Regions from separate parts of the Exiguobacterium sp. s40 genome, predicted to be linked through region 2. Evidence: riboswitches for the same ligand, from Rfam matches in the RefSeq annotation. Region 2 holds a riboswitch; the other holds the start of a gene.
The links. Region 2 has a riboswitch for FMN ahead of ribD (bifunctional diaminohydroxyphosphoribosylaminopyrimidine deaminase/5-amino-6-(5-phosphoribosylamino)uracil reductase RibD). Riboswitches for the same ligand answer to the same signal wherever they lie in the genome.
Positions count from the first base shown of each region.

Region 1: another riboswitch for FMN. It lies ahead of KNP02_RS01475 (ECF transporter S component); the one in region 2 lies ahead of ribD (bifunctional diaminohydroxyphosphoribosylaminopyrimidine deaminase/5-amino-6-(5-phosphoribosylamino)uracil reductase RibD).

Region 1 is NZ_JACSLC010000001.1:287,868-298,380, forward strand. Features, by position in the region: partial or broken gene ptsG (glucose-specific PTS transporter subunit IIBC) at 1-111, opposite strand, end outside; gene glcT (glucose PTS transporter transcription antiterminator GlcT) at 328-1,173, opposite strand; gene KNP02_RS01445 (YuiB family protein) at 1,279-1,596, opposite strand; gene KNP02_RS01450 (NAD(P)/FAD-dependent oxidoreductase) at 1,720-2,931, opposite strand; gene KNP02_RS01455 (NAD(P)/FAD-dependent oxidoreductase) at 3,198-4,175, shown strand; gene KNP02_RS01460 (NAD-dependent epimerase/dehydratase family protein) at 4,212-5,066, opposite strand; gene KNP02_RS01465 (hypothetical protein) at 5,194-5,436, shown strand; gene KNP02_RS01470 (HesB/IscA family protein) at 5,478-5,834, opposite strand; FMN riboswitch at 5,932-6,073, shown strand; gene KNP02_RS01475 (ECF transporter S component) at 6,233-6,820, shown strand; gene KNP02_RS01480 (nucleotidyltransferase family protein) at 6,950-7,474, shown strand; gene KNP02_RS01485 (NupC/NupG family nucleoside CNT transporter) at 7,587-8,798, opposite strand; gene KNP02_RS01490 (YuzB family protein) at 9,009-9,245, opposite strand; gene KNP02_RS01495 (NAD(P)/FAD-dependent oxidoreductase) at 9,343-10,398, shown strand.
Region 2 is NZ_JACSLC010000002.1:102,265-112,777, reverse strand. Features, by position in the region: gene pruA (L-glutamate gamma-semialdehyde dehydrogenase) at 1-145, shown strand, start outside; gene KNP02_RS02155 (ZIP family metal transporter) at 231-1,046, opposite strand; gene ribH (6,7-dimethyl-8-ribityllumazine synthase) at 1,142-1,606, opposite strand; gene ribB (3,4-dihydroxy-2-butanone-4-phosphate synthase) at 1,603-2,787, opposite strand; gene ribE (riboflavin synthase) at 2,787-3,428, opposite strand; gene ribD (bifunctional diaminohydroxyphosphoribosylaminopyrimidine deaminase/5-amino-6-(5-phosphoribosylamino)uracil reductase RibD) at 3,409-4,488, opposite strand; FMN riboswitch at 4,641-4,783, opposite strand; gene KNP02_RS02130 (undecaprenyl-diphosphate phosphatase) at 4,878-5,690, opposite strand; gene KNP02_RS02125 (homing endonuclease associated repeat-containing protein) at 6,141-6,782, shown strand; gene KNP02_RS02120 (GGDEF domain-containing protein) at 7,173-8,855, opposite strand; gene KNP02_RS02115 (DegV family protein) at 8,977-9,807, opposite strand; gene KNP02_RS02110 (ABC transporter ATP-binding protein) at 9,976-10,513, shown strand, end outside; gene KNP02_RS14790 (hypothetical protein) at 10,497-10,513, shown strand, end outside.

The DNA of each region.
Region 1 (10,513 bases), on a different contig from region 2:
TTGCATCGCGTTACCGAATGCAAGAAGAAGACCGGCTGCCGGCAAGATCGCTACAGGAAGCATAAGTGCTTTACCGACTTTTTGAAGAACACCAAAGATCTGCTTAAACATGATAAATCCTCCTTTTGTGATTGTTTCGTGCGGAAAGACGACTGTAGATGTCAGACAACCGACGTATCTAAACGTTTTCATAATAAACGTTTATAAAAACAGAAACAGGCATGAATAAGGTATAGAACGTAGACCTCTCCTAATGGAGACATCATTGCGTTCCACTCCTTACTCATGCCTGATCGAATCAGTAACACGTAAGATACGTGGTATCAGTTATCTACTTGTTAGGCGCTGGAGATGCATCGTCAAATATGTCGCTTCACCTCGCGGGACAGGACGCTTTAATTCGCGTTCCATGATGCCCATCAGCTCCCAAGCAGTACTATAGCATAGCGGATATTCTTCGCGCAATACCTTTTCAATTTTTTGTGGGGCCTCCACCATCTCACCCGTCGCAACCCGCTCAACGGCGTACCTTAAGTGCCGAAGTAAGCGCTTATAATCGAGTGAACTCCGGTCCATTTTGACGTTCAAACGACTCTCAATCGTCTGAACGATTTGCCCGATGATTTGGTTGTGCCGGTTGACATCGAGGACGTTTTTAAACGTCGTCGCCGAATGGATATGGAGCGCGATAAATCCGATCTCCGCATCGGGCAACAGCACGTCGAGCCGCTCGTGAATCATATCGACGATTCGTTCAGCCAAGGCGTATTCATTCGGATAGAGCGATTCGGTCTCGAGCAAGAACGGATTTGTCACTTCCATCCCTTGTTCGATTCGCTTCATCGTGAAGAACAAGTGGTCGGTCAAACCGATATGGATATGTTGATCGACTTTTTTACCTGTGTTGTTCTCGATAAACCCGACGATTTCTTGCATGAAGGCAATAAAGTCTTCATCGACGTGTTTGACGAGCTCACGGTATTGAGATTGTTCTTCTTTGTCTGTCAGTTGATACACTTTCTCCGGGACACTGGCCGGGTCGACGAGATCGCCCGCTTTCTTGCCGAAGCCAATCCCTTTCCCGAGTAGAATGACTTCCGGTTCCGGATCATGTTGGCAAATGACAACGCTATTATTCAACACTTTCTTGATCGTATACATCGGTAATGTCATTCTCATCGCATCCCTTACTAATTAAATCGTTATCTTATCTAGTATATCGGTTCGCCTTCTAAAAAAGTAGGCAGAAAACAAAAAAGACGAACATTTCTGCCGTCTTTAAAACATTGAGTAACCACTCTTACGCAAGTAGCGGATCGTGACGCCGGCCAAAATCGCACCGAGCAGTCCGAAACCAAGCATGAACACATCCAAAAACTGAAGTCCGAGCACCCGTTCGTAAACGTTGGCGAGCGCGGTCGATGTCTCCGTGATGTAACTCGAGAGCTTGACGTTATCAATCATCATAATGACGAAAATCGGATAGATGAACACGAGCGTCCATGTTTTTTTAAGTAGCATGTTCAAAATGAAGCCGATGCTGAAGAAGATGACCAAATAAAGAATCGCCCCAATGACAGCCTGGATGATATGCATGCGATTGCCCCCTTTTCCCGTTGTCTATTATACCGAATCGCCCTCTCTTAGGTCAAAGGTGAACCATGAGGCGTCATCAAAAAAGTAGCCCGTTCGGATGAGCGGGCTACTTGGTCATATTGCTTAGAATTTACCTTTTTTGAGGACGAGACCGTACTTCTTCAATTCGATGAAGTGTTTGTTGTCGATCACTTTCTTCATGAATGAAGCGTTGCGACCGAAGATCTTTTTGCCCATGACGATGCCGATGCCGTCGTTATGGCCAAGTGAAGCGACTGTCCCTTTGCTCTCATACGTGAATTTCGAAGTCGATTTTCCGTTGATGAGCGCCGCGATGTTTTTCGCTACGTTGTGCGCTTGTTGCGTCGCGATTTGAGCAGTCGGCGGGTATGGACGGTTTGAGACCGGATCCATGACAGCCGAGCAGTCACCGATGATGAAGACGTTGTCGTGACCAGGGGCACGGTTGTCCGCCTCGACCATGACACGGTTACGGACCGCTTCAAAACCAGATTTCTCGATGATCGGGCTACCGCTCACGCCACCTGTCCAAAGGATCGTGTTCGCTGCGATCGTCTCCGTCGTGTCGCCTTGAAGCGGACCGAACGTGACGACGCCAGGCTCAACGCCTTTGATGCCGTTGCCGAGTTTCATCTCGACACCGTTACGCTCGAGCCATTTCTGTGCATACGTCGTAAGTTCTGGGTCGAAACCAGGAAGGACGGTCGGAGCCGCCTCGATGTTCACGATACGAACCGCTTCACGTGGCACGTCATACTGCTTGCAAAGCTCAGGGACACGGTTGACGAGCTCACCGAGGAACTCGATACCTGTGAAACCTGCACCGCCGACGACGATTGTCACGTACGAGCGGTCAGCCGACCCGTTCGTCTTGTATTGTGCGAATGAGTATTCGATATGTTCTTTGATTTTACGGACGCTGTTCAATGAACTGATTGTCATCGCGTTCTCTTTGAGGCCTGGGATTCCGAATGTTTCTGGAATGCCGCCGAGTGCGAACACGACATAATCATATTCAACAGTCGAGCCGTCTGCGAGGAGTACTTGTTTAGCCGTAGTATCGACGCGATCGACGATCCCTTTGACAAATTTCACGCGTGACGGGTTCACAACGTCGTTGATGTAGATACGAGCTTGCTCCGGTTTCATCGTTCCGGCCGCTGGTTCATGGAGCCACGTCGTCTGGTAATGGTAATCATGCTTGTTGATGAGCGTGATGTTCGCGTCGCCAGCTGAGAGCGTCTTCTGGAGGTTCACCGCTGTGATGAGTCCACCGAAACCTGCGCCAAGAATAACAATGTTAGGTCGTTTCATGTTCATTTCCACCTTGTTTTGATAGTTTTGTTTTCTTGAACAATCACGTTGTGTGTTTTTTCACATGAATGTTCACAATAAAGCCTAAACCTTGTTCAACCAATGTTCACAATTGCTTCTCGTTCATTGTACGCTGTTTATTTCGTTTTCTCAATGGAAAAGCTTATCTTCTTGAATTTTTTTTGAATGTATAGGATGTTTGTACAGAATGGATTTAATTCACGATTGTCACTATAATGGATGTATACGTTTTGAGGAGGAATTCGATGAAATCGACGAAAGATGTGATCATCATCGGTGGCGGCCCGGTCGGACTGTTCACCGCATTTTATGCAGGTATGCGCCAACTCGATACGGCGTTGATTGAAAGTTTGCCGCAGCTCGGCGGACAATTATCGACACTGTATCCAGAAAAATATATTTACGACATCGCCGGTTTCCCGAAAGTGAAAGCCCAAGATTTGATTGACCAATTAAAAGCCCAAGCCGATCAGTTCGAGCAGGACTATCGCTTCGGGGAGACGGTCGAGACGGTCGAACGTCTTGAAGACGGCACGTTCCAGATTACGACGAACAAGGATGAGTACCATACGAAAGCCATCATCATCACGGCCGGGAACGGGGCATTCGCCGCACGACCGCTCGGCATCGATGGTTGCGAAGATTATGCCAACCTTCATTACTTCGTCGACAACATGGAGAAGTTCCGCGACCGCCGCGTCATGATCGCTGGCGGCGGCGACTCTGCCGTCGACTGGGCGCTCATGCTTGAAGGCATCGCCAAGGAAGTCCATATCGTTCACCGCCGTGACCGTTTCCGTGCCCACGAGCATACGGTCGAGCAAATGAAGGCCTCGACGATCAACGTGTGGACGCCATATAACATTGAGTCACTTTCAGGTGAGACACACATCGAGTCGGTCGAATTGACGGACAAAGACGGCGAATCGAAATTCGTCGAAATCGACGACCTCATCTGTAACTACGGTTTCGTCTCATCGCTCGGCCCAATCAAAAACTGGGGCATGGAGTTCGAGAAGAACACGATCCGCGTCGACTCACGCATGGAGACGACGGTCGCCGGCATCTTCGCCTGTGGTGACATCGCGACTTATGAAGGAAAAGTGAAATTGATTGCGACAGGCTTCGGTGAAGCCCCGATCGCCATCAACCAAGTGAAGCAGCTCGTCGACCCGACAGCGCGTCACCCACAACATTCGACTTCGGTATTTGCCGGGAAATAACGATGTGGCCCTCATCGCGATGATGAGGGCCATTTTTCATTTGCGGATTGTTTGTACAATGACCCGGTCGAGCCAGTCGTCGAGTTGGGTGAAGACGAACCCGGCCTTTTTCGCCTCGGCAATCGACATATAATAGTCGACGTCCGTATCGTACGGCGACGACTCGCCATCTTTGATGATCTGGACCGGTTTATTTAAGTGATGGCCGATCCGTTCCATGAGTGCCCCGAGCGAGATGACCCCTTCACTCGCCGCGTTGAACGGTCCGGTCACGTTCGCCCGACCGACCCATTCTAGAAAGGCTGCCGCCTCAAAGCTTGAGATGAACCCCATCTTCGCTTCCGGGTGATGCAGTACGATCGGCTCTTCCCGTCGGACGGCGTCGATATAAAACTTGAGACGGTCTGTATAGTCGTCGGGTCCGAGCACGATTGGCAAGCGGACCGTCGCGACCGGGAACGAGGCGCGATGGAAGAAATAAGATTCAGCCTCTCGCTTCCCTTGCCCGTAATCATGTTCGGATTCGAGATGATAGTCATGATGGAGCGGATTGAAATCACTTTCTTTCAACTCGGCGCCTGGCGCATAAACCGACATCGTCGACGTGAGCACATATTTACCGACTTGGTCCATGAAAGCGTCCGAGGCGATCTTTGCCTGGTACGGGTTAAAGCAAATATTGTCATAGACGAGGTCGTAATGGTCGCGTGACAAATCTTTCATCGTCGCCACCGACTGTCGGTCCCCTCTGATCGACCGGATGCCCTCCGCCTCGGGTACTTGCAGTTGTCCACGCGTCACAATCGTCACATCGTCACCGGCCTCCGCCAACCGAAGCGCCAACCGCTTTCCAAAATAGCGTGAGCCACCAAAAATCAATACTTTTCTCATCGTCCCTGCCCCTCCTACATGAAATGACATCTCTTTTCATTTTCCCTTGCATCCTCTCGACTAATCTTCCACATCCTTGAATATTTTTGTTATTCTTATATATATAGAGAAGAAAGAGGCGAGACGCATGCATCAGATCACATTAGAAAAAGGATGGTCGTGTGAATTACCGACACAATATGCCATTTACCAAAGCTTATCGGACTTCAGCCGTTACTCGGTCCTTGACCAAGAGGAAGAGAGCGTCTGTTCGTTCCGCATCACGAACGACACGTGTAAAATCACAGCGTTTCGTCCTTGGCAACATCAAATCGAGTTAGACGCGGCTTCGAAACTCATTCGATTAATTCTGATTGAAGAGACAGACTGAATACAAAAAAGGCCAATCATGAGACATGATTGGCCTTTCGTTTAGCAATCCCCAGGTGTCCCGGCGTTCGATGCCGTCCGGAAACTCGAGCCGCAACCGCACGTGGCGATGGCGTTCGGATTTTTAATCGTGAAGCCGCCTCCGAGCATCGACTGCTTATAGTCAATCTCGAGACCGTCGACGACCCCGTGATCGGCTTCCGCGACGATGACACGGACACCATAGTGGTCAAACTGAACGTCCTTGTCTGTCTTATCCTCATCAAACCCCATCCCGTAAGACAGGCCGGTACACCCGCCTCCTTGCACTTTAATCCGCAAGTACTGGTCGTCGGGGCGTTCGGTCTGTTTCATCATATCGATGACTTGTAATGCGGCTGATTCTGTCAAATGAATCATCTGAACTCCTCCTTCGTTATCTTAACTTCAAGTCAACTGACTTGAGATTTTGTGAAATATCTTGTATAACTAAACTGTAACAAAAAAAATTAAATCGTTCCATCTTCGGGGCAGGGTGAAATTCCCGACCGGCGGTATTGAAGACTAGTTCTTCTCAGCCCGTGAGCGAGCAAGGCGTTGCTTGCTGATTTCGTGAGATTCGAAAGCCGACAGTAAAGTCTGGATGGGAGAAGATGGCGGCATCCGACCGATATCCGGATGTTTTCTTCGGCGTGGTCTAAACACCGACGAGAACATCTATTTCGTATGCGCGTAAACTCTCCCGATTGTTTGATACAATCGGGTTTTTCTATGCGACGGGTGCCATTCATCAAGGAGCGACAAAAGGAGAGATTTTGATGAAAACAACGCGCAACAAACGATTGACAACACTGGTGACGCTATCGATGCTCGGGGCCATTTCTTTTGTCCTCATGCTCTTTAACTTCCCGCTGCCTTTCCTACCACCGTTCCTAAAAGTGGATTTCAGTGACATTCCCGCGCTCGTCGCCGGGATCGTGTTCTCCCCACTCGCAGGCGTCGTGGTCGTCGCTCTAAAAAATGTCCTCTACTATGTCTTCAACGGTGGCGGCGTTCCGGTCGGCGAAGTCGCAAACTTCTTTGCAGGTGTCGCCTTCATGTATCCGGTCGCATGGTTCTACCATAAACGTAAAACGAATAAAGCGCTCGCTTCAGGCCTCGTGGCCGGTACGATCACGATGGCACTCAGCTTGGCGATCTTGAACTATTTGCTCATCTTACCAGCCTACGCGTTCTTCTTTGGCATGACCGAGATGGCACAACCGGCTGTCAAAACGGACCTCGTCCTATACGGTATCTTGCCGTTCAACCTCATTAAAGCGTTGTTGATCAGCGCCTTGTTCGTCCCACTCTTCCTCAAATTGAAGCCGTGGATCGAACGCCAGCGCATGCAACTTCAAGCTTAAACGTAAAGCACCTGGACATCAGTCTAGGTGCTTTTTGTATAGGTACGCTATGCTAATGAGAGAATAGAAGGAGATGGATTGAACACGACTGAAGATGTGACCCATTTTTTAGAGACTGATGTGGAACTGATGCGTCTGTTGACAATCGTCGCTTCGCTCGGTTTACCCGATTGGTGGATTTGTGCCGGATACGTGCGGGCAAAAATATGGGATGACGCGCACGGCTACGAAGTACCGACGCCGACCGAGGACGTCGATGTCATCTACTTTGACCGATCTCACATCGACGAGGCGATTGAAAAACAGTATGAGGCACAACTGCACGACCTGTTACCGAACGTCCCTTGGTCGGTCAAAAACCAGGCCCGCATGCATCTGGTCAATCAATTGCCACCGTATCAATCTGCGGTCGACGCCTTGGCCCATTTCCCTGAGACGGTCACGGCCATCGGTGTCAGTCTTGATGCGGGCGGACGCTTGAAGCTGGCCGCCCCTTACGGTATCGACGACATAGTCGAACTAAAGTTACGACCGACCCCGGCCTTTGCGAACGACGCTTCACACCATCATATTTATCGAGCCCGGATCAATAAAAAGAATTGGCAAGCCACTTGGCCGAGACTCCAAGAAGTGGATATACCTCGTCAGGGATGATAAACACTAGTGAAACCGACCGCCTTACGGTCGGTTTTTGCTGTTCATTCATAAACGTCACAACAAAAAAGAGTGACCACCGAAGTGATCACTCTGAGTATACCGTGTTTGATTAGAGAAGAAGACCAGCGAGTGTCGCTGACATCAAGTTGGCAAGCGTACCTGCGAGAATCGCGAGGACACCCATGCGCGCGATGTCGTTCCGACGGTTCGGCGCCATTCCACCAAGACCACCGAGAAGGATGGCGAGTGATGAGATGTTGGCGAATCCACAGAGTGCGAACGCGATCATAGCTTCCGTACGTGCCGAGAGATCACCAGAACCGATGATTGGTGCGAATTCAGAGAAAGCGACGAATTCGTTCAACACGAGTTTTTGTCCGAGGAAGCTACCGAATTGAACAGCATCTGCCCATGGCACACCGATCACGAATGCGAGAGGTGCGAACACATAACCAAGAATCAATTGAAGCGTGAGACCGTCGAAACCGAACAAGCCACCGATTCCACCGAGAATCAAGTTAACGAGCGCGATCAATGAAACGAAGGCGAGAAGCATCGCACCGACGTTCAATGCAAGGAAGAGACCGTCAGAGGCACCGCGAGCGGCTGCATCGACGAAGTTCGCTGCCTTGTTCTCTTCATCTTCAGCGATTTCGATATCGTCATCCGGTACGTCTGTTTCCGGGACGATGATTTTCGCGAACATGAGACCAGCAGGAGCAGCCATGAAGCTCGCTGCGAGCAAGTACTCGAGCGGTACACCAAGAGCAGCGTATCCAGCAAGAACTGAACCGGCAACCGAGGCGAGACCACCGACCATGACAGCGAAGAGTTCCGATTGCGTCATCGTTGGAAGGTAAGGTTTGATGACGAGCGGTGCTTCCGTCTGACCGACGAAGATGTTCGCTGTCGCTGAGAGCGACTCTTTACGTGACGTGCCAAGTGCTTTGGCGAGAGCCGTACCGAGGATACGAATCACCCACTGCATGACACCTACATAGTAGAGAAGTGCGATGAGTGACGACATGAAGACGATAATCGTCAACACTTGGAACGCGAAGACGAAGTTGTCTCCGCCGACAGCTGTACCGAAGACGAAGCTGATCCCGGCGTTCGCCGTGTTCAAGACGCTTTGTACGCCGCCTGAGATCCATTCTAATGCGTTACGTCCTACTGTAGTGAAGAGGACGAGGAAGGCGAACGTAAACTGTACCGCGAAAGCGGCAAGCACGGTGCGCCATTTGATGGCTTTACGGTTGGTCGAGAAGATGTAAGCGATTCCAATTAGTGCCAAAATACCAACCACACTCATGATATTCATTGGTGTTGTGCTCCTTTCATATTGGGGAAACCTGATAATGTGATATACCCGAATCGAGATGTGTCCTACCGTTTGAAACGCTTTCTTTTTCTGTTGTTAAACGTCAGACAACCTACATTCGAACCTCTTTGAATATAACAGACCCTTTTTAAAAATGCAACGGGTCAAAACGGTCAAAATAAAAAAAGTTTGAAGGTCCTTCAAACTTTTTCACCATGCCATTTCTTCAATTTTTTCATATACATTCGTCACGAGTTGTTCCGGTGTATCCCCGGTCACGACCTCACCATCGACGAGACAAAACAAGTCAAGCGAACAGACGCCGCAGTAGCCCGTACAGCCATATTCGACGACGTCTAAGTCTGGATCGGACTCTAATTTGGCGCGGGCGATTTGTGAACCCATCGCTAAATTGGAGGCACAGAACTCAATGATCGGATTCATCATGTCATTCACCCTTCCCCTTTCCTTCAAAGCAGGAAAATGGTTCTTCTACGGCGTATTATAACATGATACAGTTGAAGTGTAACAAAGGGGGATTTTTATGCGCAAATTAGTCGTCTTGGGAGGCGGTTACGGGGGTATGCGTGTAATCGAACGTGTCCTCGGCCATCAGCTGAAGGACGTATCGATCACACTCATCGACCGTCTGCCTTACCATGGATTAAAAACAGAGTATTATGCACTTGCGGCGGGGACCGTGTCGGATCGTGACATCCGCATCGATTTTCCAGAAGAGGTCGACTACATATACGGCCAAGTCACCGATATCGATACGGGGGACAAAATGGTCCTGCTCGCGAGCGGGGAAAAAGTGCCGTACGACGACCTCGTCATCGGCCTCGGTTGCGAGGACAAGTACCATAACGTACCCGGTGCCGCCGAGTTCACGTACAGCATCCAAACGTTAGAAGAATCACGAAAGACCCAACAAGCAATCAACGGCCTATCTCCGGGATCGGTCGTCTCGATCGTCGGTGCCGGCCTGTCCGGTGTCGAGCTCGCCAGCGAGCTGCGCGAGAGTCGTCCCGACTTGACGGTCCGTTTGTTCGACCGCGGCCCGTCCGTCCTATCGTTCCTATCAAACCGAGTCTCGATGTATGTCCAGTCTTGGTTCGAGGAACATGGTGTCGAAGTCATCAACAACTCGAACATCGTCCGGGTCGACGCCGATGGGTTATGGAACCATGAACAGCACTTCGCTTCTGATTTGACGGTGTGGACCGCCGGGATTCAACCGGTCGCCGTCGTCCGCAACCAAGGTTGGGAACTCGATGGGGGTGGACGTGTCAAATTGACACCACACCACTACGTCCCGGAACAGCCCGACATCTTCGTCGTCGGGGACAACGCCAGCCTGCCGTATGCACCTTCGGGTCAGCTCGCGGAAGCGCAGGCCGAACAGATCGTCCAAGTGCTACTCTGTAAATGGAAAGGTGTCGGGTATCCGGATTTGCCGGATATCAAACTCCGAGGCACGTTAGGATCGCTTGGGAAGAAGGCCGGATTCGGCGTCTTCATGGGCAAGCAATCGCTCACCGGAAAAGTCGCACGGTTGCTCAAGTCCGGAATTCTTTGGAAACATAAAGTCATTAAATAACATGCCTGGGTCGGCCATCTCGGTCGATCCTTTTTAGTGTAAAGCAATCCATTTGTCGTTCAGCCACCGTCGTGTTGAGCCAAAAGTCTTGTATCTGAATCCCCTGTATCCTTAT
Region 2 (10,513 bases):
GTATTTCAACCGTGGTTGCACAGGCGCCATCGTCGGCTATCAGCCGTTCGGCGGGTTCAACATGTCAGGCACAGACTCAAAAGCAGGCGGACCGGATTATATCCAACTCCACATGCAAGCAAAAACGACGTCTGAGACGTTTTAATCCAAAAGCCCGGCTCATTTGAGCCGGGCTTTTCACTACATAAAGGAGCGCCGACGCAACCGTCAGCGCTCCTTTTGTCATGCCCTCACCCGAGCGCTACATCTAAAATCATCATGATCGTGAAGCCGAGCATCAATGCCATCGATGCCATATCTTTATGCCCGTTCTCTTGCGACCCAGGGATGACCTCTTCGACGACGACGAAAATCATCGCCCCGGCGGCAAAGCTGAGCGCGAACGGCAACAGCGGCTCCATGACGAGCACGGCCCAGACACCGACCAAGGCAGCCGCCGGTTCGACCATGCCCGATAACTGACCGTAGAAAAAACTTCGGCGCCGGGAGAGCCCGTCTCGCCTGAGCGGGAGCGACACGGCGGCACCTTCCGGAAAGTTTTGAATGCCGATCCCGATGGGCAACGCGATGGCACCCGTCAGCGAAGCGGACGGGAAATCGGCCGCGACCACCCCGAAGGCGACGCCGACGGCCAGTCCTTCCGGAATGTTGTGCAGCGTGATCGCCAAGACGAGCAACGTGCTCCGCTTTCGTTTTTGCGGGCGGATACCTTCCGCGTCCTCAATCGGAGATGTCGGATGCACGTGCGGGATCAGTTTATCGACGACCGCCAAAAACAGACCGCCCGCTAAAAAGCCGACGGTGGCCGGCAACCAAGCCGGCATCGCGTCTTGCTCCGCCATCTCGATGGCTGGCGCAAGGAGTGACCAAAAACTAGCGGCGATCATGACCCCGCCGGCAAACCCGAGCATACTGTCCATCAACCGCGCGTTGATCGACTTCGTCATAAAGACGATGGCCGCCCCAAGCGCGGTCATCCCCCACGTGAACATCGTCCCGAGCAGTGCCTGCATGGCCGGGCTCAGTTGAGCCACCCATTCCCACATCACCGTCGCCCCCTTTTCACCTTATTCTTTTCCCGGGACACACGCGTTGCTAACGACAAAAAAAGAGGAGAGCCGATTCGCTCTCCTCCATACTATTAAAACGCGCGCATCAAGTTCGCCATCTCGATGGCCGCCGTTGCCGCTTCCCAGCCTTTGTTCCCGGCTTTCGTGCCGGCGCGCTCAATGGCCTGCTCGATCGTCTCGGTCGTCAAGACGCCGAAGATGACCGGTACTTCTGACTGATAACTTGCTTGGGCGACACCTTTCGCCGCTTCGCTGCAGACGTAGTCGAAGTGTGGCGTCGCCCCGCGGATGACGGCACCGAGTGTGATGACGGCGTCATATTTCTTGCTCATCGCCATCTTTTTGGCGACGAGGGGGAGTTCGAACGCTCCCGGGACGAATGCGATCTCGACGTCATCTTGTTCGACGCCGTGGCGCTTGAGCGCATCTTTCGCCCCGTCCAGCAAGCGCATCGTGATGAGATCATTGAACCGTCCGACGACGATTCCGACTTTCAAGCCTTTTCCGACCAAGTTTCCTTCAAATGTATGCATCATGATTCTTCTCCTCCAAAGTGGTTCATTTTTTGTTGTTTCGTCATTCGGTACTTCTCGTTCGCCGCATGGGCGCCGACGATAATCGGGACACGTTCGATGACCGTGATCCCGCACGCTTCCAAGGCTTCGACTTTTTCCGGGTTGTTCGTCATGAGCCGGACTTTCGTGATCCCGAAGTCACGAAGCATCGCCGCGCTGACCCGGTAATCGCGTAAATCGGCGTGCAGACCGAGCGCGACGTTCGCCTCGACCGTATCAAGCCCTTGTTCTTGTAGTTCGTACGCCTTCAACTTGTTGAGCAGACCGATGCCGCGCCCTTCTTGTCGCATGTACAAGATGACACCGCCTTCGGCTTCCACTTTCGCCATCGCTGTGTCGAGTTGTGGCCCGCAATCGCAACGATAGGAGCCGAACACGTCGCCGGTCAGACACTCGGAATGGATGCGGACGAGCGGCGCATGTTCGAGTTCACCTTTCAGGAGTGCGACGTGCTCTTCCCGGTCGAGGACGTTCCGATACCCGATCAATCGGAAGTCCCCTTTCACCGAGGGGAGCGATACGTCCGCCTCTCGACTGACGAGGTCCGTCTCCATATAGCGGACGAGCGCCTCGATCGTGATGAATTTTAAATCATGCTCTTCCGCGACGCGTGCGAGGTCCGGCACCCGGGCCATCTCGCCATCCGGGCGGATAATCTCACAGATGACGGCGACCGGTTCACTTCCGGCGAGTCGCGCCAAATCGACCGACGCTTCCGTATGTCCACGTCGTACCGAGACGCCACCTTTTTTCGCGATGAGCGGGAAGATATGTCCCGGACGTTGAAAATCAGCCGGACGGGCGTTGATGTTCGCGAGTTCGCGCACTGTATGCGCCCGTTCGCTCGCCGAGATGCCCGTCGTCGAATCGATGTGATCGACGCTGACCGTGAACGCCGTCCCGTGTGGATCGGTGCTGTTTGCGACCATCGGCTGCAAATCGAGCCGGACGGCCACTTCTTCGGCGAGGGAGGCGCAGACGAGCCCTTTCCCTTCCGTGATGAGGAAGTTCATCGTCTCAGCCGTCATTTTGTCCGCGAGGACGACGAAGTCCCCTTCGTCCTCGCGGTCCTCATCGTCGACGACGATAATCGGTCGTCCCATCTTCAAGTCTTCGACTGCTTCTTCAATCGTGTGGAACATTACCATCCCGCCTTTCCATACCCTTGCGACGCCAGCGATTCGAGCGTCATCGGTTTTTGACTTACGAGTTTTTCCATATATTTAGCTAACATGTCACATTCCAAATTGACCGCGTCTCCGGCCTGTTTCATCCCGAGTACCGTCTCACTGTACGTGTGCGGGATGAGCGACAACGTGAACCCGCGTTCGGTGACATCAAACACCGTCAAGCTCGTCCCGTCGACCGAGATCGAACCTTTCGGGACGATGTAGCGGAGGAGCGACGGTTCGCAGCTGATGTCGACATAGACGGCGTTCGCGAGCGACCGTTTTTTGACGATACGTCCGACGCCATCGACGTGACCCGAGACGAAATGGCCGCCGAAGCGTCCGTTCGCGGGCATGGCCCGCTCCAAGTTGACGTTCGTGCCGGGGCGGACCCCGTCAAAACTCGACGCCTTGAGCGTCTCCGGCATGACGTCGACCGAGAAACTGTCGCGATCGAACGTCGTCACGGTGAGACAGATGCCGTTGACGGAGATGCTGTCGCCGAGCTTCACATCCTCGAGGACGACCTTCCCGCTCAGCGTGAGCCGAAGTGACGGACCGTTCCGTTTCACTGCCTTGACACTGCCGATCTCTTCAACGATTCCCGTGAACATCGGACCCCTCCTTTCGCATGATCAGTTTGATGTCGGTACCGACCGTCTCCACCGTTTGAACGTCGAACCGCTCAACTGCATCGAGCGGACCGTCATGATGCGAGCGGTAGAAACCGCCCTTGCCGCCGAATACGCGTGGCGACTGGTACATGACCCACTCGTCGACGAACTGTCCGTCCAAGAGTGAAGTGACGAGTGTCGGTCCCGCTTCGACGAGCATACGACCGACGCCGCGTGCGTAGACGTCTTGCAGGACAGCTTCGAGCGATGTGTAGTCGGGGATTTCGACGCCATTCGCTGTCAGCGCGTCACGTTTTGTTTGGTCGTCCGAAGTCGTGTACAGAAGCACCGGTACGTCGGTCGCCGTTCGGACGAGCTGACTCGAGAGCGGCGTACGCAACTCACGGTCGAGCACGATTCGGAGCGGTTGTGTCGTCTCACGGTCGAGCCTGACAGTCAGGGCCGGATCGTCGACGAGGACGGTGCCGACACCGGTCAAGACGGCGTCGACCGTCGCCCGCAGTTCATGGACGTCCCGTCTCGCTACTGTCCCGGTCACCCACTTGCTGTCACCGTGATCAAGCGCGACTTTGCCGTCTAGGCTCGTCGCCGTCTTCAAGATGACGTATGGCCGCTTCGTCTCGAGTGAACGCAAGAACGCCGTATTGAGCGCCCGCGCCTCACGCTCGAGCAGCCCGACCTCGACGTCAATCCCGGCCGCTTTCAATCGAGCGATGCCGCGCCCTGAGACGAGCGGATTCGGGTCTTCCATCGCGATGACGGCACGCTTGATCCCGGACTCGACGAGCAGGTCGGCACACGGCGGCGTCTTGCCGTGATGCGAGCACGGTTCGAGCGTGACGTACATCGTCGCGCCATAGGCGGCGGCCCCGGCCATGCGGATGGCGTGCACCTCGGCATGCGCTTCCCCAGCTTTCAGATGAGCGCCGAATCCGACGACCCGGCCGTCTTTGACGACGACGGCGCCGACGCGCGGGTTGATGCCGGTCGATGAGGCGGACTTGGCCAATTGGATGGCTTGTTGCATGTACTGATTCATAATCTCCCTCCTTGTTTCGCACAAACAAAAAGACCTCAAGGAATGATCCTCAAGGTCTCGGTGGGAGGTGTCGGTCGTCATTTGGGCAAGCCAAATAAGCGTTTTCTTTACAGAAAAACGTACGACGAACTACAGGTCGCGCGGACCTGTTCTGTTTCCTTCTCCCATCCAGACTATACTGTCGGCTCTAGAATCGCACTAGATCCACCGTTCGCACACGTGCGCCCGGGTCACGGACTTAAGGCTCGCGCCCATCACCGCCGGTTGGGACTTTCACCCGACCCCGAAGGAATATTTGTTTGTACACCTTCACTTTAGCGCAAAAATAAATCGATGGCAAAACGAAATGCGCAAAAAAGGCGCCGCTCGTATGAGCAACGCCTTGAAAATCAAGCCAAGAATAGGACGACGAGGAGACCGACGATCCAGCAATAGAACGAGAAATACTTGAGCTCGCCTTTTGCCATGATGTGTTGGAACCATTTGAGCGAGATGGCCGTGAGCGCGTACGAGGCGATGAACGCCAAGATGAGCGGTCCGAACAGTTCGCGCGTTTCCGGATTCGTGAACAAGGCGGGCCCATCTAAAATCATCGTCCCGAGACTGACCGGGATGAATAAGAAGAACGAGAAGCGGAGGGCCGACTCTTGCTTGATGCCGAGGAGCATCGCCATGACGATTGTGGCGCCGGAGCGGCTGATCCCTGGAATGAGTGCGACCGCTTGAGCAAGTCCAATCAAAATCGCGTCGCGGAGCGTGATGCCGCCGTCGCCTTTGTTCCCGCGCATGTTGCGGATGAACCAGAGCGCAAGCCCAGTCAAGATGAGCGTGTAACCGACCGTGGCGACTCCACCGAGCGTCTCCCCGATCCAATCACCAAACAAGACACCGAGCAAACCAGCCGGGACGGTCGCGATGAGCAAGAGCCCGATGAACTTAACATCAATCATCGTTTCGTCACTGCGATCTTTCTTAAATAAGAACGTCCACAGACTGACGACGAGACGGACGACGTCTTTCCGATAAATCGTCAAGACGGCGAGGAGCGAGGCAAAGTTCACGAATATCTCGAACGAGAGTCCCGGCAGTTCGATATCGAACAGCTCTTGGAAGATGACCAAGTGACCGCTTGACGAAATCGGGATCGGCTCCGTGAAGCCTTGAATCAAACCGAGCAGTAAGTAGAACAACCATATTGTCATATCGTAATATCCTCTTTTCTTTTTTACATCAATTCCATTATTTTAGCAGACCGCCTATTCCACTGACCACCCTTTCAAAAAAAATCGTTATTTTCAAAACTTTCATTGATTAGTCTGAAAATTAAATTTATTATAGAAGAGTACTCAACTGGTGCAACGGTGATGACCCCATTGGCCAGTTGGGTACTTTTTCGTACAGAATATGACATTTCAGCCACCATAAAACTTTTTGTTTACAATTGAACCCATTTAATATTAAATTTTTAATAGAACTGTTACCATTTTTTCTAATTTCATACCAGACCTTAGACCTATCCCATTTCAAATTTGGTATGAAAAACTTGAAAAATGCACTTATAAATTGTAAAAACTGGCCGATAGTATGATTGTAGAAGCAATTTCGTAATCTTTGTCGGTTCAGATATGAGTCCATGGAAGGAGGAACCATCATTGAGTCAAACGCTATCCACTAAATCCCACCACTTGTCCACCGAGCAACAGAGGATGATTCACTGTATCCGTCTACTCGGCGACTTGTTGAAGGAACGTCCACGTCGCTCTGTGTATCGTCGCTTCGCGATGGAACAAAGCTGGCCATCTCCCGAGTCGATTATCCGACAGTTCGGGTCATGGGCCGAGGCGCTCGCCATCGCCGGCTACGAATGGCATGGAGAGGCGACCGTCGACCTCCCGGATAAAATGCCGAAGTACACGCGCGAAGATATCATCGAGACGCTTGCCCTCTACTCGCGTGACATGGGATCGATTATCACGCTCAAAAAATATCAGGAATGGCGCAAGCTTCATCCGAAAGCACCGAGCCATTACCATATCGTCAAGACGTTCGGCTCATGGCACGATGCGTGTGCCGAGGCCGGACTTGAAGCGAGTGTGACCTACTCCAAATCCGAGCTCTCGAACGCACTTCGTGAAGCGATTCACGAGATGGGCTTCTCTCTTTCCTTTGAAGCGTATCGCGAATGGGCAAAACGAAACAACAAACCATCCACGAAAGCCATCCTTCATCGTTACGGCTCGTGGTCGGCTGCGATTCACGCGGTCGAGTCAGAAATCTTCAATCAGAAATTATAATCTTTCATTCATAAGGAGGACGCCGGGTATCCGGTGTCCTCCTTTATTTTGTAGGTGTACCGTTGTCGCTCGTCCTTTCGGCGCCCACGCTTTCTGCAGGCAATCCCGGAGCCGCATCGCTTACGCTGCTGGGTCTCCGTCGGATTGCTGTTCTGCAAGAGTCGGGGCGCCGAGGGACGAGCGAATCGAATTCGATTTAACATTCGTTCAACGGCGCCTAGGCCGGTGCCCGAACTCCTAGGGGAGGGCGATGCAAGGATGACCCCGTAAAGCGCGGCACGCGCTGCGGAGGCATCCGCATCGCCCCAGGAACGGAGGGCATCGGCCCAAGCATCGTTCATGTTGATCAGACAAAAAAGGAGAACACCGATGAGCCGGTGTTCTCCTTCATCATTGAATCCGTTCCGTCGACGTGTCGCGGTAATGGGCGACCCGGTCCCGTCCATTGAATTTCGCACCGACGTACATGGCCCGGTCGGCGTGGCGGAGCAATGTATCGAGATCCTCGTACTCGTGGATCGTCTCGATGCCGATGCTCGCCGTCACCTGGACGCGAATCCCTTCCAATCCGAACGGATGGTTGCGGAGCGCTTGACGAATCTTCTCCCCTGTCACGATGGCCGCGGCCTCATCCATCCGTGGGAAGACGAAGACGAACTCTTCGCCGCCGTAACGGGTGACGAGGTCCCCGCTTCGGATGAGACGCGTAAACAACACGCCGGCCTCAATCAACACCTCATCCCCGAACGCGTGACCGTACGTGTCGTTGATCGCCTTGAAATGATCGAGGTCGACCAAGAACACCGACAACGGATACGATGCGACATCGTTCAACCGCTCTTTCGTCCACCGCTTGAGCGCCCGCTGGTTCGGGAGTCCCGTCATCGGATCGGTCAAACTTTCATGTTGGAGACGGTTCCGTTCGTCGATCCGTTCGAGCGACCAGGACAGTGTCTTCAACAGGCGATGGAGCTCGACGGCGATCGCCCCGTCGTAAGCCCCGTTCGCCGTCGTCGAGATCATACAGCTGACCGCGTTCGTCGTGCTCGACACCGGTTGGATGACGAGTGCCGAATGATGGAGCTCGGTTTGATGTGCCTGCAGGTCGGGATGCCACTCATGAAGCGAATCATACACAAAGTACGGTTCTTCCGCGTCGCGGTGCCGTTCGAGTGTGGAGGCGTCGGCGACGGGGGTGGACGTACGGCCGCTGATATCATAAAACGTCCGGTGCCCGTCCCGATTGACTTGAAGCCAGCCGCGCTCGAGCTCGACGACTTCCCGGAGCCCGTTCCAAAACTTCTCGATGAGCAGTTGCTCGTTGTCGACGCGGTACAGTTGCTCTTTCAACCGTTCGACTTGATCGATTTTCGACTGCGTCTCTTCGGTCTCCGTCGCTTTCGATAACCCCATCTTGAGGAGCGACAGGATGAGGAACGTCGCCATCAGCCCCGTGTATCCGAACAGTTGGAACGCCTCGATGGCGACCATCGTGAACAACAGCTCGAGCGAGATGACGAGCCAGTCAAAACGGAGCAAACGCCACATGATCGGGAGCGGGATCCGTTCCCCAATCAAGAACCGCGATAGCAGGAAACTGAAGCCGAGGACGAGGAACAAGACGGCAAAGAACCCAATCAGCGCCGTACCTTGTTCGAGCAGATGAACGTTCGGTCCAATCTTTCCGCCGAGCCGCAAATAGACGAGCCCCGGCAAGACGAGGAGCATCGCCTCAATCAACGTATTGAGCGGATAGAAATGCAAAAAACGCCGACGTCCGACTTTGTTCGTGAACGTCCGGGCCTGAAACGTGAGTAAGAGGAGCTGTCCCATCAACAAGGCCGGCAACAGGCCGTACAAGAAGAACGTCATGAAGACGAACATCTCATGGAACGTAAAGTGAAGGTGCCGCCGCTTGAGCGGGTTCATGACGAACAGGGCGCCGAGCGTGAAGATGAACCAAAATAACGACCAATCAAACGTACCGATGCCGAGCCACATGTAGGCGAGGATTCCCATGAAGACGAGCGACCACGAGAACCAGCTTCTGATGAGGTACTTCCGAAATCGCATCGTCTCCCCCCTTTTCATTATCATTCCTACATAGTATGAAGGGTTTTGGTGGAAGATTCCAGCCGTTGTTTGAAAGTTGTGACAATGAAAAAAGATCGCGACTCGCGTCACGATCCTGTCATCACTTTGCTTTTAAGAACGAAAAACCGATCGAGCCTGACCCCGTGTGGGCCCCAAGGAGCGGTGCGAGTGTGTCGACCCGAATTTTGGCTTTGTCGCCGAGCTCACGTTTCCACGACTCGGCCAGTTCTGGCACGTTCCCGTGGAAAATCGAGACGTCCGTGCATTCACCCGAATCGATGACTTGACGGAGCGCTTCGAACAACTGGGCTTGCGCCTTCTTATACGTCCGAACCGTTTGATACGGAACGATAAGACCGTCTTCGAAGCGAAGCACCGGCTTCAATTGCAACATATTCCCGATGAGCGCTTTCGACTTCGAGATACGGCCGCCTTTTTGCATTTGTGTCAAGTTTTGCAAAATCAATTCGATGTGGACGTCCTCGGTTCGTTGTTTCATATATGCTTCGACGTCCTCGAGCGTATCTCCACGCTCGACGCGTTCAATCAACTCTTCGAGCATGAGCCCCATCGTGTAGATGCCGGCCCGTGAGTCGATAGCGAGCAGTTTGAACTCGGCGATCTCTGCGCCTTGAACCGATGCCGAATACGTCCCGCTCAAGTCCGACGACAAGTGGACGGCGATGCCCATATCATATTGATCTTTGATGCTCTCATACAAGGTGACGAAGTCGCCGATGGCCGGTTGGCTTGTCGAGACGCGTTCACCTGCGTCGATCCATTCGTATACAGTCTTGGCATCGACCTCGACCCCATCTTTATACGGCTGGTCGCCTTTGACGACGTAGAGCGGAACGATATGGATGTCCGGGTGGTGTTGAATCGAATCAGGAAGGACGACCGTGCTGTCCGTAATATAAGCAATTTTCATAGTAGGATTCTCCTTAAATCAAGATTAGTACCTGGTAATATTATTTTATCACAGGTGAAGCGGTTTCACTATTTTTTCAAAATTGAAATCCTATGAAGTTTCACATATTCCCGTCCGCGATGTGCTCGAAACGGGTAAAAGATAACATCGGACAAAGGAGGAATCGGTATGATTCACATTCAGCACGTCAATAAAGTCTATAAGACCGGGGACATCGAGACCACGGCGTTGAAAGACATCGATTTGACGATCAATGACGGGGCCTTCGTCGTCATCCTCGGCCCGAGCAGGAGCGGCAAGAGTACGCTGTTGAACGTCATCAGCGGCCTCGACACGGTGACGTCCGGGACGATCACGTTCGGTGACACCGTCTTGACGGACTTATCGTCCGAGCAGATGACAGCGTTTCGACGCGACCATCTCGGCTTCATCTTTCAACAATATAATCTACTCCAAAACTTGACCGTCTACGAGAACGTTCAAATCGGGGCCGATTTATCGACCGACCCGCTCCCGATCGAAGAGTTGTTGGATCAAGTCGGGTTAGCGGCTGCCCGCGACAAATACCCGTACCAATTGTCGGGCGGCGAACAACACGCGTCTCGGTCGCCCGGAGTCTCGCCAAAAATCCGTCCATCATCTTCTGCGACGAACCGACGGGCTCGCTCGATGAGGACAATTCAAAACGGGTGCTCGAACTGCTCGA